4 regions of the Paenarthrobacter sp. NPDC057355 genome follow, and region 1 is predicted to be linked to each of the others. Evidence: riboswitches for the same ligand, from Rfam matches in the RefSeq annotation. Region 1 holds a riboswitch; each other region holds the start of a gene.
What was found. Region 1 has a riboswitch for thiamine pyrophosphate ahead of thiC (phosphomethylpyrimidine synthase ThiC). Riboswitches for the same ligand answer to the same signal wherever they lie in the genome.
Positions count from the first base shown of each region.

Region 2: another riboswitch for thiamine pyrophosphate. It lies ahead of ACFUOZ_RS11370 (ECF transporter S component); the one in region 1 lies ahead of thiC (phosphomethylpyrimidine synthase ThiC).
Region 3: another riboswitch for thiamine pyrophosphate. It lies ahead of thiD (bifunctional hydroxymethylpyrimidine kinase/phosphomethylpyrimidine kinase); the one in region 1 lies ahead of thiC (phosphomethylpyrimidine synthase ThiC).
Region 4: another riboswitch for thiamine pyrophosphate. It lies ahead of thiO (glycine oxidase ThiO); the one in region 1 lies ahead of thiC (phosphomethylpyrimidine synthase ThiC).

Region 1 is NZ_JBHVAL010000019.1:71,456-74,657, forward strand. It holds gene ACFUOZ_RS17895 (alpha/beta fold hydrolase) at 1-66, shown strand, start outside; gene thiC (phosphomethylpyrimidine synthase ThiC) at 54-1,868, opposite strand; TPP riboswitch at 1,864-1,971, opposite strand; gene ACFUOZ_RS17905 (amidohydrolase family protein) at 2,056-3,138, shown strand.
Region 2 is NZ_JBHVAL010000008.1:89,906-93,107, reverse strand. It holds gene ACFUOZ_RS11390 (monovalent cation/H+ antiporter complex subunit F) at 1-104, shown strand, start outside; gene mnhG (monovalent cation/H(+) antiporter subunit G) at 94-483, shown strand; gene ACFUOZ_RS11380 (DUF4235 domain-containing protein) at 586-846, opposite strand; gene ACFUOZ_RS11375 (NUDIX domain-containing protein) at 872-1,561, opposite strand; TPP riboswitch at 1,734-1,869, shown strand; gene ACFUOZ_RS11370 (ECF transporter S component) at 1,946-2,566, shown strand; gene ACFUOZ_RS11365 (ABC transporter ATP-binding protein) at 2,566-3,202, shown strand, end outside.
Region 3 is NZ_JBHVAL010000001.1:776,364-779,565, forward strand. It holds gene thiD (bifunctional hydroxymethylpyrimidine kinase/phosphomethylpyrimidine kinase) at 52-1,590, opposite strand; TPP riboswitch at 1,581-1,679, opposite strand; gene ACFUOZ_RS03590 (Rne/Rng family ribonuclease) at 1,765-3,202, opposite strand, start outside.
Region 4 is NZ_JBHVAL010000002.1:307,001-310,202, forward strand. It holds gene thiO (glycine oxidase ThiO) at 1-1,181, opposite strand, end outside; TPP riboswitch at 1,173-1,293, opposite strand; gene thiE (thiamine phosphate synthase) at 1,321-2,004, shown strand; gene ACFUOZ_RS05365 (NINE protein) at 2,079-3,029, shown strand; gene ACFUOZ_RS05370 (RNB domain-containing ribonuclease) at 3,142-3,202, shown strand, end outside.

The DNA.
Region 1 (3,202 bases):
GGGGATCACATCATCCGCACCTTTGTTGCAGACGTGGAGCGGACGCGCTCACTTCAGGCGTCCTGAGTTCGAGGAACCTGAAGCTCCGGCAAGTACACCTTCGCGCCGGAGGCCAGGAATTCGGCACTCTTTTCCTGCATTCCGCTGTACATTTCTGCGATCGCCGCTTGGGATTCTGCCGAGCCGTACTCATCGCGGATGTCCTGGCTGATGCGCATGGAGCAGAACTTGGGGCCGCACATTGAGCAGAAGTGTGCCGTCTTGGCAGGCTCTGCCGGCAGGGTTTCGTCGTGGAAGGACTCCGCCGTGACCGGGTCCAGGGACAGGGCAAACTGGTCCCGCCACCTGAATTCGAACCTGGCCTTTGAAAGGGCATCGTCCCGTTCGTGGGCGCCGGGGTGCCCCTTGGCCAGGTCAGCGGCGTGGGCCGCGATCTTGTAGGTGATCACGCCTGTCTTCACGTCGTCTTTGTTGGGCAGGCCCAGGTGTTCCTTGGGTGTGACGTAGCAGAGCATGGCTGTGCCGTACCGGGCAATCTCAGTGGCACCAATGGCGGAGGTGATGTGGTCGTAGCCTGGAGCGACGTCGGTGACCAACGGTCCCAGTGTGTAGAACGGGGCGCCCTTGCACAGTTCCTGCTGGCGCTCCACGTTCTCCCGGACCAGATGGAACGGAATGTGACCGGGACCCTCCACCATGACCTGCACGTCGTATTCCCAGGCACGCTGGGTCAGCTCGGCCAGAGTATCGAGTTCGGCAAACTGTGCGGCGTCGTTTGCGTCGGCCGTCGCGCCCGGGCGCAGGCCGTCTCCCAAGGAAAACGCGACGTCGTACTTGGCGAAGATTTCGCACAGCTCGTCGAAGTGCGTGTAGAGGAAGTTTTCCTGGTGGTGGGCCAGACACCATCCGGCCATGATGGAGCCGCCTCGGGAGACGATGCCCGTGACGCGGTTGGCGGTCAGCGGCACATACCTCAGCAGCACACCGGCGTGGATGGTCATGTAGTCCACGCCCTGCTCGCACTGCTCGATCACGGTGTCGCGGAAGATCTCCCACGTGAGCTTGTTGGCTTCACCATTGACCTTCTCCAGCGCCTGGTAGATGGGCACCGTGCCGATGGGTACCGGGGAGTTCCGGATGAGCCACTCGCGGGTGGTGTGGATGTCGTCGCCGGTGGACAGGTCCATGACGGTGTCCGCGCCCCACTGGGTGGCCCACTGAAGTTTGTCCACTTCTTCGGCGATGGAACTGGTGACGGCCGAGTTTCCGATGTTGGCGTTGATCTTCACCAGGAAGGCTTTGCCGATGATCATGGGCTCGGACTCGGGGTGGTTGATGTTGTTGGGAATGATCGCCCGGCCGGCGGCGACTTCGCTCCGGACCAGTTCAACGTCGCAGTTCTCCCGTAACGCGACGAACTGCATTTCGGGGGTCACCACGCCATTGCGTGCGTAGTGCATCTGGGTGACGGTTTTGCCTTCGACGGCGCGGCGGGGCACGGGCTGCGCCCCCTTCCACTCCGCAGAGGCCGCGCCTCGCCGCAAAGCCGCCTTGCCGTCGTCGAGCAGGTTGCGTTCGCGGCCCGTGTAGGGTGCGGTGTCGCCGCGGGCTTCAATCCAGGCGGCCCTGAATGGTTCGAGCCCTACTACGGGATCGCTCCCGGGGCCGGCCGTCCGGTAGACCTGCAACGGCGCGTTGGCCTGGCCGTTGGGGGAAGGCTCAAGCGAAATTTCGGTCACCGGAACGCGGATGCCGCTGGCAGGGTCTTCGACGTAGGCGAGCGAATGGGACTTCAAGGACTGCGTAACAACCGTGTCTTCGACAGGGCTGTTTTGGGTAGGGCTGTGCTGTGTTTTGGTGGTGCTCAAAGGATTACTCACTTCCTTCGCCGGCATTACCCGGACAGGTTCAACGGTCGCAGGCTGCCTCAGCCCGATCTCAGCCCCTGCAAGGGCCCCCGTGTGGTCGTAGACGAAGCTACCACAGCTGCCATGGGGCGCCCAGTCACATGAAGGCGGCACCTGCAGGGGCCCCGGCGCGGACTAGGATTTTGGCATGTCCAACATCATCGAATTCACCGGACCAGTGCTCGTCGCCGCGGATCAGGAACGACGTGGTATGTGGTCCGTTGGAGGCACGCTGACCTTCCAACGTCCGTCAGGGCAGCCGGAGAAGGTGCTCGATGGCTGGGTCCTCCCCGGATTTGTTGATGCCCATTGCCACATCGGCTTGGGCCCCGGCGGCGCGGTGGACGAGGCCACTACCCTCGCACAGGCCCAGGCGGACCTGGCCGCCGGGACTCTGCTCATCCGCGACTGTGGATCGCCCAGCGACACACGGTGGGTGCAGCAACGGGAGGACTTGCCTCGGCTGATCAGGTCCGGCCGCCATATCGCCCGAAGCCGCAGGTACCTGCGCGGGCTGGGTCACGAGATTGAGCCGGAGCAGTTGGTGGAGACCGTTCGGAAGGAAGCGCGCGACGGCGACGGTTGGGTGAAATTGGTCGGGGACTGGATCGATCGCGGCATAGGTGACCTGGCGGCCTCCTTTCCTGCCAGGACCGTAAGGGACGCCGTCCGGGCTGCGCACGACGAGGGCGCCAGGGTCACGGCGCATTGCTTCGCGGAAGAGACCATCGATGACATGCTCGATGCCGGTATCGACTGCATCGAACACGCAACGGGTCTGTTGCCACGACACATCCCCAGGCTCGTGGAGCAGTCCGTCCCGATCGTTCCCACGCTGGTCAACATCGCCACCTTCCCGGATATCGCTGCCCAGGCCGCGCCAAAATTTCCTGAATACGCCCACCACATGACGCGCCTCTGGGAGCGGCGGCGTGAACGTGTGGTGGAGGCGTACGAAGCCGGAGTCGCCATCTACACCGGTACGGACGCCGGGAGCGTCATCAGACATGGCCGTATTGCCGACGAAATGAACGAACTGCACGACGCCGGCCTGCCGCCGGCCGCGGTCCTTGACGCCGCCACGTGGGGCGCCCGGAAGTGGCTGGGCGCCGAAGCCATCAGCGAAGGGGCGAGTGCCGACGTCGTGATCTGCCACGAGGATCCGCGCCGGAACGTCAGTACCGTTTCGGCACTCAAACACGTCGTCCTGCGAGGGCAGCTGATCCGCTAGGAATAAATTGAAGCTTCAAGTAATTTAGATAGGTAGAACGTGCCGAAAGGCGGCCGCATCAACA
Region 2 (3,202 bases), on a different contig from region 1:
ACAATCTGGTGTTGCTGGTGGCCCTTGCGATCATTGGATTCATAGGCTCGGTGACGGTTGCCCGCTTCGTGGCCGAGAGGAGGGAACACAGCAATGAATCCTGATGCCTCCGGAGTAGATGTGGTCATCGACGCCGTCACCGTGGTGTTCCTTATTGTCGGTGCGCTGATGTCCCTTGGCGCGGCGATCGGCCTGCTGAGGTTCCCGGACCTGATGAGCCGCATGCACGCAGCCACCAAGCCGCAGGTGCTCGGCCTGTTCCTGATGCTCTCAGCCATCGGCCTGCAGATGCGCACCTGGTGGGTGTGGCCGGTCCTGCTGGTGGCGTGGATCTTCCAGCTCCTCACGGCGCCGGTGTCCGCGCACATGGTGGGCCGCTCCGCCTACCGGACCAAGCACGGACACCGCGAGAAGCTCACCAAGGATGAGCTCGAAGCCGTGGTCCAAAGGGCTGCTGCCGGCCAGGAGCCCCTGGAACCTTAACAGCAACTGGAACCTTAACAGCAACGCGGGGTCACTTATGGCCCGTCCCAAGGGGATATATGGGCCATAAGTGACCCCGCGTTGCTTTTGCGGGTGTGGTGCTTAGACGATGTCCTGGGACTTGGCGAAACGGGCAATGGCCCGCTGCGTCCCCCGGCTGGTGAGGACCTGGATGACCGTGCTCACGAAGGCGGAAATAAGCGCGAAGGTCAGGGCCGAGCGCAGGCTCGTCTCCACGTCGTCGTTGCCTGTGGGCGGCTTGTTGCCTGTGGCCTTTTCCCAGCCTTTGTTGACGAGTTTGGTACCGACAAAGCCCGCGCCGAGGCTTACCCCGGCGCCCAACAGCTTGAAAAAGAGGTTCATGCCCCCAGCCTAGCTGTATGGCAGGCTACCCGCGGTTCTCCCGTTCCTTGAGAAACGCAGTCAAGGAACCTACCGGGGCCAGCACCGGAACCACCGGGTGTTCGGCCGACCAAACAGCGTCCACGGAGTCGAAAGCCTCGATTTCCTTCAGCAGGTAATACGTGGGCGGCATCAACTTGAGCCTGCCTTCGGCTTCGGAAGCCAAAATCGCGCTGACCGGCATCCACAGCGATTGCCACGCCTCCGTGGTCTGATGCCGGGGCTGTGCTTCCGGTGCGGGCTTGGCGACGTAGAAGTAGGTGTCAAAACGCTTGGGCATGTCCACGGGAGTGATCCAGTTGGCCCACGGGCGCAAGGCAGCGGCCTCAATGGCAAGCCCCGCCTCTTCGTGGACCTCGCGGATGGCTGCAGCCAGGACAGTTCCCGAGGCATTCCGGGCTTGGGTTGGATCCGAGGCAATCGAGCTTTGCGCCCAGTCGGCAGCGTGGCGTTGGAGCAGCTCCGTCGGGTAATCCCATCCGGCCTGATCCGCCTTATCCACCCGGCCTCCGGGGAACACCACCATTCCCGCAGCGAAGTCCATGGTGCTGACCCGGTGTTGGACGAACGCCTCAAGCCCGGAAGGGGCATCGCGGAGCAGGATCACGCTGGCTGCGAGGGGTGGCTCGGACACTGGCGTGGCGTCGGGGAGGTTGGAACCGGGAACATCCGTCATGCAGCCATTCTTGCAGGGTGCGTTGCCTGGCCTGCTCTGCGTGCCACGGGCGAGGAATGGGGCGCAGAGCGGGCCTCGCAACGGCAAGGGCGGAATGTGACCCCGTCTGGCCGCCCACCCGGACTCCCTGGCACGCCAAGGTGTAAACTGAACCCGCCCATCAGGGCAGATTTGATAACGACAGGGGAGCGCCGCCGTCGAATCCTGCACCACGCAGGAGACGCGAGGGCGCTGAGAGTGCGGACAGCCGCAGACCCTCGAACCTGATCCGGTTAGTACCGGCGCAAGGGAGTCGAGCTTCTCAGAGTGTCCGGGTCCGGACGGCGCATGCCGTTTGGAAGCCGGGGAGCACTTTCCCCTCCTGTAACCTCAGGAGGCAGAAAAATGACCACGGTAAACGTGAAGAAGACCAGTTACAGCTGGCGTGTTGTAGACATCGTGGTGGCGGCCCTCATCGCCATCGCCGGCGGCGTGATCTTCTGGGCCTGGTCCCAGGGCGCCGCGATCGTATCCATTCCCATGAACGCGGCCTACCCGCCGCTGACCGGCCTGATCGCCGGCGGCTGGATGATTCCCGCGGTCCTTGGCATGCTCATTATCCGCAAGCCCGGCGCAGCCCTGTTCTGCGAGGCTGTGGCCGCCACCGGCGAACTCATCATGGGCTCGCAATACGGCACCACCGTGCTCATCTCCGGTGTCCTCCAGGGCCTCGGCGCCGAGCTCATCTTCGCGGCTTTCCGTTACAAGAAGTTCAACCTGCCCGTTTCATTGCTGGCCGGTGCGGGCGCCGGACTCTTCTGCGGCCTTAACGACTCCTTCCTGCCATGGGGCTGGAACATCGCCTACGAGGCAATCGACAAGCTGACCTACATCACCTTCACCACGATCTCCGGCGCCATCATCGCAGGGGCCCTCTCCTGGGTGGCCACCCGCGGTCTGGCGAAGACGGGCGTTCTGAGCTCCTTCGCCTCGCGCAAGGCCGCCTCGGAGCCCGTCTTCAGCTGATGCCCGCCACACACAGCGGCTCGGTCAAGCCTGCCGCCATTTCCGCCGAGGGGTGGGGGTGGCGGCATGCCGGCCGTTCCACGCCTGCCATCCAGGGCTTGGACCTTCGGATCGAACCGGGGGAGCGGGTCCTGCTGCTGGGCCCGTCAGGGGCCGGCAAGTCCACGCTGCTGCACGCCCTGGCCGGGGTGCTGGGTGACGAGGAAGACGACTCGGACGAGACAGGTTCGCTGTTGATCGACGGCGTTACACCCCGTGAGTCACGTGGCCGCGCCGGGTTGATGCAGCAGGACCCCGAAACCCAGGTGATCCTCTCCCGCGTGGGCGACGACGTCGCTTTCGGTGCGGAGAACCTGGCCGTGCCGCGGGATGAGATCTGGTCCCGCGTGCATGAAGCGCTCGACGACGTCGGCTTGCGTACCGCTGCGGGCGGCGGTTTGGCGCTGGACCACCCGACGGCGGCACTTTCCGGCGGCCAGAAGCAGCGGCTTGCGCTGGCGGGCATTTTGGCGATGCGGCCCGGGTTGATCCTGCTCGACGAACCCACGGCCAACCTCGATCCCGCAGGCGTCCTGGAGGTCCGGGATGCGGTGCGCCGCTGCCTGGACAAGACGGGCGCCACGCTGGTGGTCGTGG
Region 3 (3,202 bases), on a different contig from region 1:
AGGGTTCGGCAACGCTTCACGCGATCCGGCGCGCGGAGTAAGCCGGCTTTGCTACCGGATTGCCGCATGGCCCGGGGCGTAAAGCCGGGGAGCATCGAAGAACGCGGTCTCGTAGCGGCAGGACTGCCGGAAGGCCTCGAGCATGTCTGCCCGCTCACGGCCCGAGGCTGCGACTGCCGCGGCGTCGGTAAACGTGATGGCCTCGCGGGTAGCGGCGGCAAAGGCCTCGTCGGCATAGGTCCTCAGCCACTCCGCGTAAGGATGGGCGGCTGACGCCCCGGCCTCCACAAAAGCTGTGTGGAGTTTTTGCCCCACCTCCGCGTACAACCAGTAGCAAGGCAGGATTGCGGCCAGGACCACTGCGTAGCTGCCCGACATCGAAGCGGCCAGCAGGTGGTCCACGTAGGCTTTGGTTACCGGCCCGGTCACGTCCGACGCCTCACGGGTGCTCAGCCAGTTCCTGTGCAGCTCCGATTCAACTTCCAGGCATTGCTGTGAGCCCTTGGCCCAGAACAGCTGTTCCTCTTCCGTGGGCGCCAAGGCAGCTGCCCGGGCAAGCACCCTGGAATAGCCGTTCAAATAGATGGCGTCCTGTGCCAGGTAGTAGCTGAATGCCGTCTCCGGCAGCTGCCCGGACTGCAGTTCCTGGATGAAGTCCAGCTCGTGGATTCTTTCAAGCTCAGGGACGGCTTCTTTCCACAACGTGGCTGCGAACCCGCCGCTGCTGAGCTTGCGCTGATGGTGGAAGTGGTCCACAGGCCCGTTGCCTCCGCCAACCTCCAACTCAGCTGAACCCCTCAGCGCTTGGAGCAGCCAGGGTTTTACGTCCCGCAGCGACGCTTCCCAGTCACCCTCACGTACCTGGACCGTGGCCAACGCCGAAGACAACGAGCACCCAGTGCCATGGCTGTTCTTTGTGTCAATCCGTGGTCCGGCTACCTCCACGATGTCCTGTCGCAACAAGCCACCGGTGTTGATCAACGCGTCCGGACATTCCGAGCCCGCCAAGTGACCGCCCTTGACCAGCACGGTGTTGCCGCATTCTGCGGCCAGTCGCTTGCCTTGCTCCAGGGCCGAAGCCCAATCGGGCGCCTCGGGCTCGCCCAACAACATGGCAAGCTCCGGCAGGTTGGGCGTGATGAGGTCCGCCAAGGGAAGCAGGGAACGAAGAGCATCCCCTGCCGTCTCCGTCAGGAGGCGGTCACCGCTGGTGGCTACCATCACCGGGTCAAGGACGACGACGGCGGGACGCACTTCCTCGAGCCACCTGCGGACCTCATTAATCACCTCTGCGTCCCCCAGCATCCCGATCTTGACGGCATCGATGGCAATGTCGCTGCTGATCGCGGTCAACTGTTGCCGCAGGAACTCCACCGGGGGTACGTGCACCGCGCTGACGCCATGGGTGTTCTGTGCAGTCAGGGCAGTGATGGCAGCCATTCCGTAGCCGCCGTGCGCGGCAATGCTCTTCAGGTCCGCCTGGATTCCGGCTCCCCCGGAGGGATCGGAGCCTGCAATGCTCAGTACCCGCGGGGTCTGCCTGCGGTCCGTCACCAACGGGTATACAGAGGAATATGACAACTCAGCCATGAGGACATCCCTTCGCCGGTGCTAACCGGACAGGTTCAACGGGTCTGGATCTCAGCCCGGCCCAACGCCTGGCACCCCGTGTCAGTCCCCCAGCCTAACGCACCGGTAAAGGCAAGGGCCCCGCAATGCCCGCTCCTGGCGGATATTACAGGGCCCTTGAAACCGCTGGGTCGATCAGAGCTCGGAAGCAGGCACGCCGACTCCAAGGATGATGGGTTCCTCTGAAGCCGGCTTCCTGACCGGTTCTGCCGGCGCCTTGGACTCGTGGGCTGAACCCTGGGCAGCCGAAGCAGCTTCCTCGTGGTGCTCAACGCTGGTCTCGTTGGCTGCCCCTTGTGCCCTGCTGGCACTGCGGTTCCGGCGGCCCCGGCGGCCACGCGAAGCCGAAGGAGCTTCCTCGGCTGCGGGAACCCGTGCCGAAGCTGCCGCGGCCGGGGCCGCTGCAGCCTTGGGAGCAGCCGCCGCTGCACTTTCCTGGGTGCCCTCTTCCTCGACCGCCGGGGCTGCCCCGAGGTGCGAGAACGCCTCGGCCAAACGGTCCAGGCTCATGGCCGGTTCGGAGCTCTGCGGCTCGTCGTGGTGTTCAACGAACGGCAACGCAACTTCTTCACCGCCAAAGCGAAGCACCGGGGTGGAGCGTGCTTCCCGGACCGCGGCCTCATGGGCCTCTGCGGCCTGGTCCGCGGGAGCATCCGCGGTCACAGGAGGCACAGACGTTGCGCCGGCGTCGTGCTGTCCTGCAGCCCGGGCCAGTTCTTCGGCCTTGTGAATTTCGTCGTCGTGCAGGTGGGCAGCATGCGCAGCGGCGGCAATAGTTGCCAGCGCCGCACGGGTCGCTTCGGCCTTTGCCTGGCGCGCAGGATCCTGCGGTTCCGGGTGGGCAGCCGGTGCGGCCGGGGCGGGTGCCGAGTGGGCCTGGGCCGGCGCCTCTGCCGCACCCTGCGCTCCGCCCTTGCCGCGGCGGCGCTTGCGTTCGGTGCGGGCGGTGGGCTGCTGAGCCTCGGTGTTGGGACGGTGTTGCTCGGCGGCCACAACGTTGGCACGGCGGTGCTCCACGGGCTCGTCGTGCGTCACGACACCGCGGCCTGCGCAATGCTCGCATTGCTCACCGAAAACTTCAAGGAGTCCGGTGCCCATGCGTTTGCGCGTCATCTGTACCAAACCGAGCGAGGTCACTTCAGCAACCTGGTGCTTGGTACGGTCGCGGCCCAGGCATTCAACCAGGCGGCGCAGCACAAGGTCGCGGTTGGATTCGAGGACCATGTCGATGAAGTCGATGACAATAATGCCGCCGATGTCACGCAGGCGAAGTTGCCGGACTACTTCCTCGGCAGCTTCAAGGTTGTTCTTGGTGACTGTCTCTTCCAGGTTGCCGCCGCTGCCGGTGAACTTACCGGTATTGACGTCCACCACGGTCATGGCCTCGGTGCGGTCGATGACCAGCGAACCACCGGAGGGCAGGAAGACCTTGCGTTCGAGTGCCTTGTGGATCTGCTCGTCGATGCGCCAAGCGGAGAAGATGTCCTGGTCCTTGGTCCACTTCTCGAGCCGGCCCACCAGGTCGGGAGCAACGTAGGTGACGTAGGCCTCGATGGTGTCCCAGGCGTCGTCA
Region 4 (3,202 bases), on a different contig from region 1:
TCAGGGCGGAAGATGGACCAGCGCGGGTCGGTGGAACCGGAGATCAGTTGTCCCACGATCTCAGCGGCGACGGGAGTGAGGAGGACACCGTGCCGGAAGAAACCCGTGGCGATCAGCAGGCCTTCGACTTCCCCCGTGGAGTTGCCCACGCGGCCCAGCAGCGGGGCATTGTCCGGAGTCCCGGGACGAGCCCGGGCCGTTGCCTCAAGGAGTTCAAGTTCGGCAACCGCAGGCACGAGCATCTGGGCGTCACGCAGGAGTTGGTAGACGCCACCGGCCGAGACGGCGTTTGAGGTCGCTGACAGACTATCCTCGCGCTGGGTAGCGCCGATCACCACGGTTCCATCCTCCCGCGGGACGATGTAGACGGGCACTCCGCGAACCATGCCACGGACCGTGGCGGTTACCAGCGGGCGAAGGTGGGTGGGCACGCGCAGCCGAAGGATGTCTCCGTAGACCGGCCTGACCGGAAGGCTGAGCTCCTCCGGAAGGGCTTCCAAGTCAGGAGCGCCCAGCCCGTTGGCTACTACGGTCTCGCCCGCAACGACAGACTGTCCGGAATCAAGTTCCACTCCGCAAACACGGTCGCCGTCCCACAACAATCCACGGGCAGACTCCCGCACTGCGTAGCCGTCACCGGCCCCCTGCACCCAGCTGCCATCGTTCGGTAAGTGCGCAGCCAGCCCGGCCAGCAGCTGCCCGGCCAGCTTGCGTGGATCCACCTGGTGATCGGCGGGAATGTCGAAGGCACAGGATATTTGCGGGCTCAGGAGTGGTTCGCGGTTCCTTGCTTCACGCAAGGACAGCGGTTCGACCTCCAGACCCGCCGCAAGCTGAACCGTGCGAAGGTCCGCGAGCGCCCGGCGGTCCGCAGCGTCGGCACCCACGGCGAGGGTCGGCGTCGTGCTGTATCCAGTGGCTTCCACCGGCTGAGGGAGGCCGCCCACGAACGATGGCCACAATCGGGAAGACACGAGCATGAGCTCCAGGAGGTCTTCTTCCTGGTAGTGGAGTTCGCTCACAGGTGCCAGCATGCCGGCGGCGGCGAAGGTAGCGCCGCTGGCGGGCGCCGGGTCGATGAGGGCCACGGAGCGGCCCAGCTTTCGCACTTGATGGGCAATGCCCAGGCCGATGACGCCTCCGCCAATGACAGCGACATCTGCGTGAATGGCTTCTGCCATCTGATTCCTTCCCTACGCCGGTACTAGCCGGATCAGGTCAAGCGGTCGGCTCCTAAGCCCTCTCAGCCGGACGGTCACAATGACGGTCGTCGCGGCTCCCGCGGTACGTGCCCAGTTTAGAGGAACTACTGTGGTTTCCATGACCCAGCATGAATCCCTCGCCTCGGCCCGCCTCTACCTGTGCACTGACGCGCGCAAACGACAAGGCGATTTTGAAGACTTTATGGACGCAGCCTTCCAGGGCGGAGTGGACATCATCCAGCTCCGCGACAAGACGATCGAAGCGGCCGAGGAGTTGGAGTTGCTGGCCGTCCTGCGCAGCGTCGCGGAACGGCATGGGCGGCTGTGGGCAGTGAACGACCGGGCCGACGTCGCCAGTGTTTCCGGGGCTCCGGTGTTCCATGTGGGCCAAAAGGACCTGCCTCTGGAGATCGCCCGCACCTTCCTCCCCGCCCCCGCCGTAATTGGCTTGTCCACCCACACTCCCGAGCAGGTCAATGCGGCCATCACGGCCTCGCCCGGCGACGCGGGACTGGATTACTTCTGTGTGGGCCCCGTGTGGGCGACCCCCACCAAGCCCGGCCGTGAAGCCGTGGGAACCGGCTTGGTCACATATGCCGCGGAGGCGATTAAGCGCGCGGAAGAGACCACCGGCGGGGCCGTCGATTTGCCCTGGTTCGCAATCGGTGGAATCGACCTCGGCAACGTCGAAGAAGTAGTTGCAGCCGGAGCCAGCCGCATCGTCGTCGTCCGGGCCATCACCGAAGCGGAAGATCCGACGGCGGCAGCCAAGTCGCTGCTCGAAGCCCTCGACGCCGCTTAGCTGCAACTCAGCAGACCGCTCGCCTCCGGTCCGCCACCCAAAACCTCGCACCCACACCACTGAAGGAAGTACACGTGAGTTACCCGAGTTACCCGCCCGCGCCCGAAAACGGCCCGGGAGCGGGAGTTCCACCGGTCCCCAACGCACCTGCCCCTTACGGCAGCCGTTATCAGGGTGGGCCGAACACCGGGTATCAACCCACCCCTGATTCCGGCCCTTACGGCACACCGGCCGGTGGCGGAACATCAAAGTCATTCGTGGTCACGTGGATCCTGTCCTTGCTCCTGGGCGGCTTGGGTGTCGACCGGTTCTACCTTGGCAAGATTGGCACCGGCATCGCCAAACTCCTCACCGCCGGCGGGTTCGGCATCTGGTCGATCGTGGACCTCATCATCACGTTGACAGGTAACGCCCGTGACAAGCAGGGCCGCCCGTTGGCCGGCTACCCGGAAAACAAGAAGAAAGCATGGATCATCACCATCGTGGTGTGGCTCGCCGGCCTGATCATTGGCATCATTTCCGCGGTGCTGTCCCTGACGCTCTTCGCCGCCGCGGTCCAGGGGCAGAAGACTCCTGTACCGGTCCCTCCTTCAGCTTCCCAGGAGGCGCCCCTGCCCTCTTCCGGCGCTGCCAGCGACGCAAATTCCTTCACAGTGACCGTGTCCAGTGGGGACACGGTGAAGGTGGGCATCGTTGACTCCCTCTACACCGAGGAAATTCTGGACATGCCCTACCTGGAGCCAGCCAATGGAGGGTTCCTGCTGATGGAAGTTTCCTGGCAAACTGCCACGGGAACCAGCTTCGCGACCGCCACAAACTTTGAAGCCTATGATGCTGACGGCAAGGAGGGCGAACTGCTCTTCCTCACGGAAAGCATGGGGAGCTTCCCGCCGGGGAATGTTGCGGCCGGGCAGTCAGTGCAGGGCATCATTGGCTTTGACATCAAGAAAGGCCCCACCACCATCGTCGTCAACGACCTCTACGGTGAGAAGGCAGCGAGCTTTACGCTGACCCCGGCAGGCTAGCCTCCGACAGCACAGCGGTGCTGCCCACAGAAACCCGTAGTCGCTTGGCGGCTGCGGGTTTGCCTGTTGGGCGTCCAAGACTATCGGCCTGTTTCGGGCTACGCTGATTTTCGTGTCACATCACCGGATAGCGCCCAACGTCGACGATTCATCGGACCAGCTTGCCGCAGCCC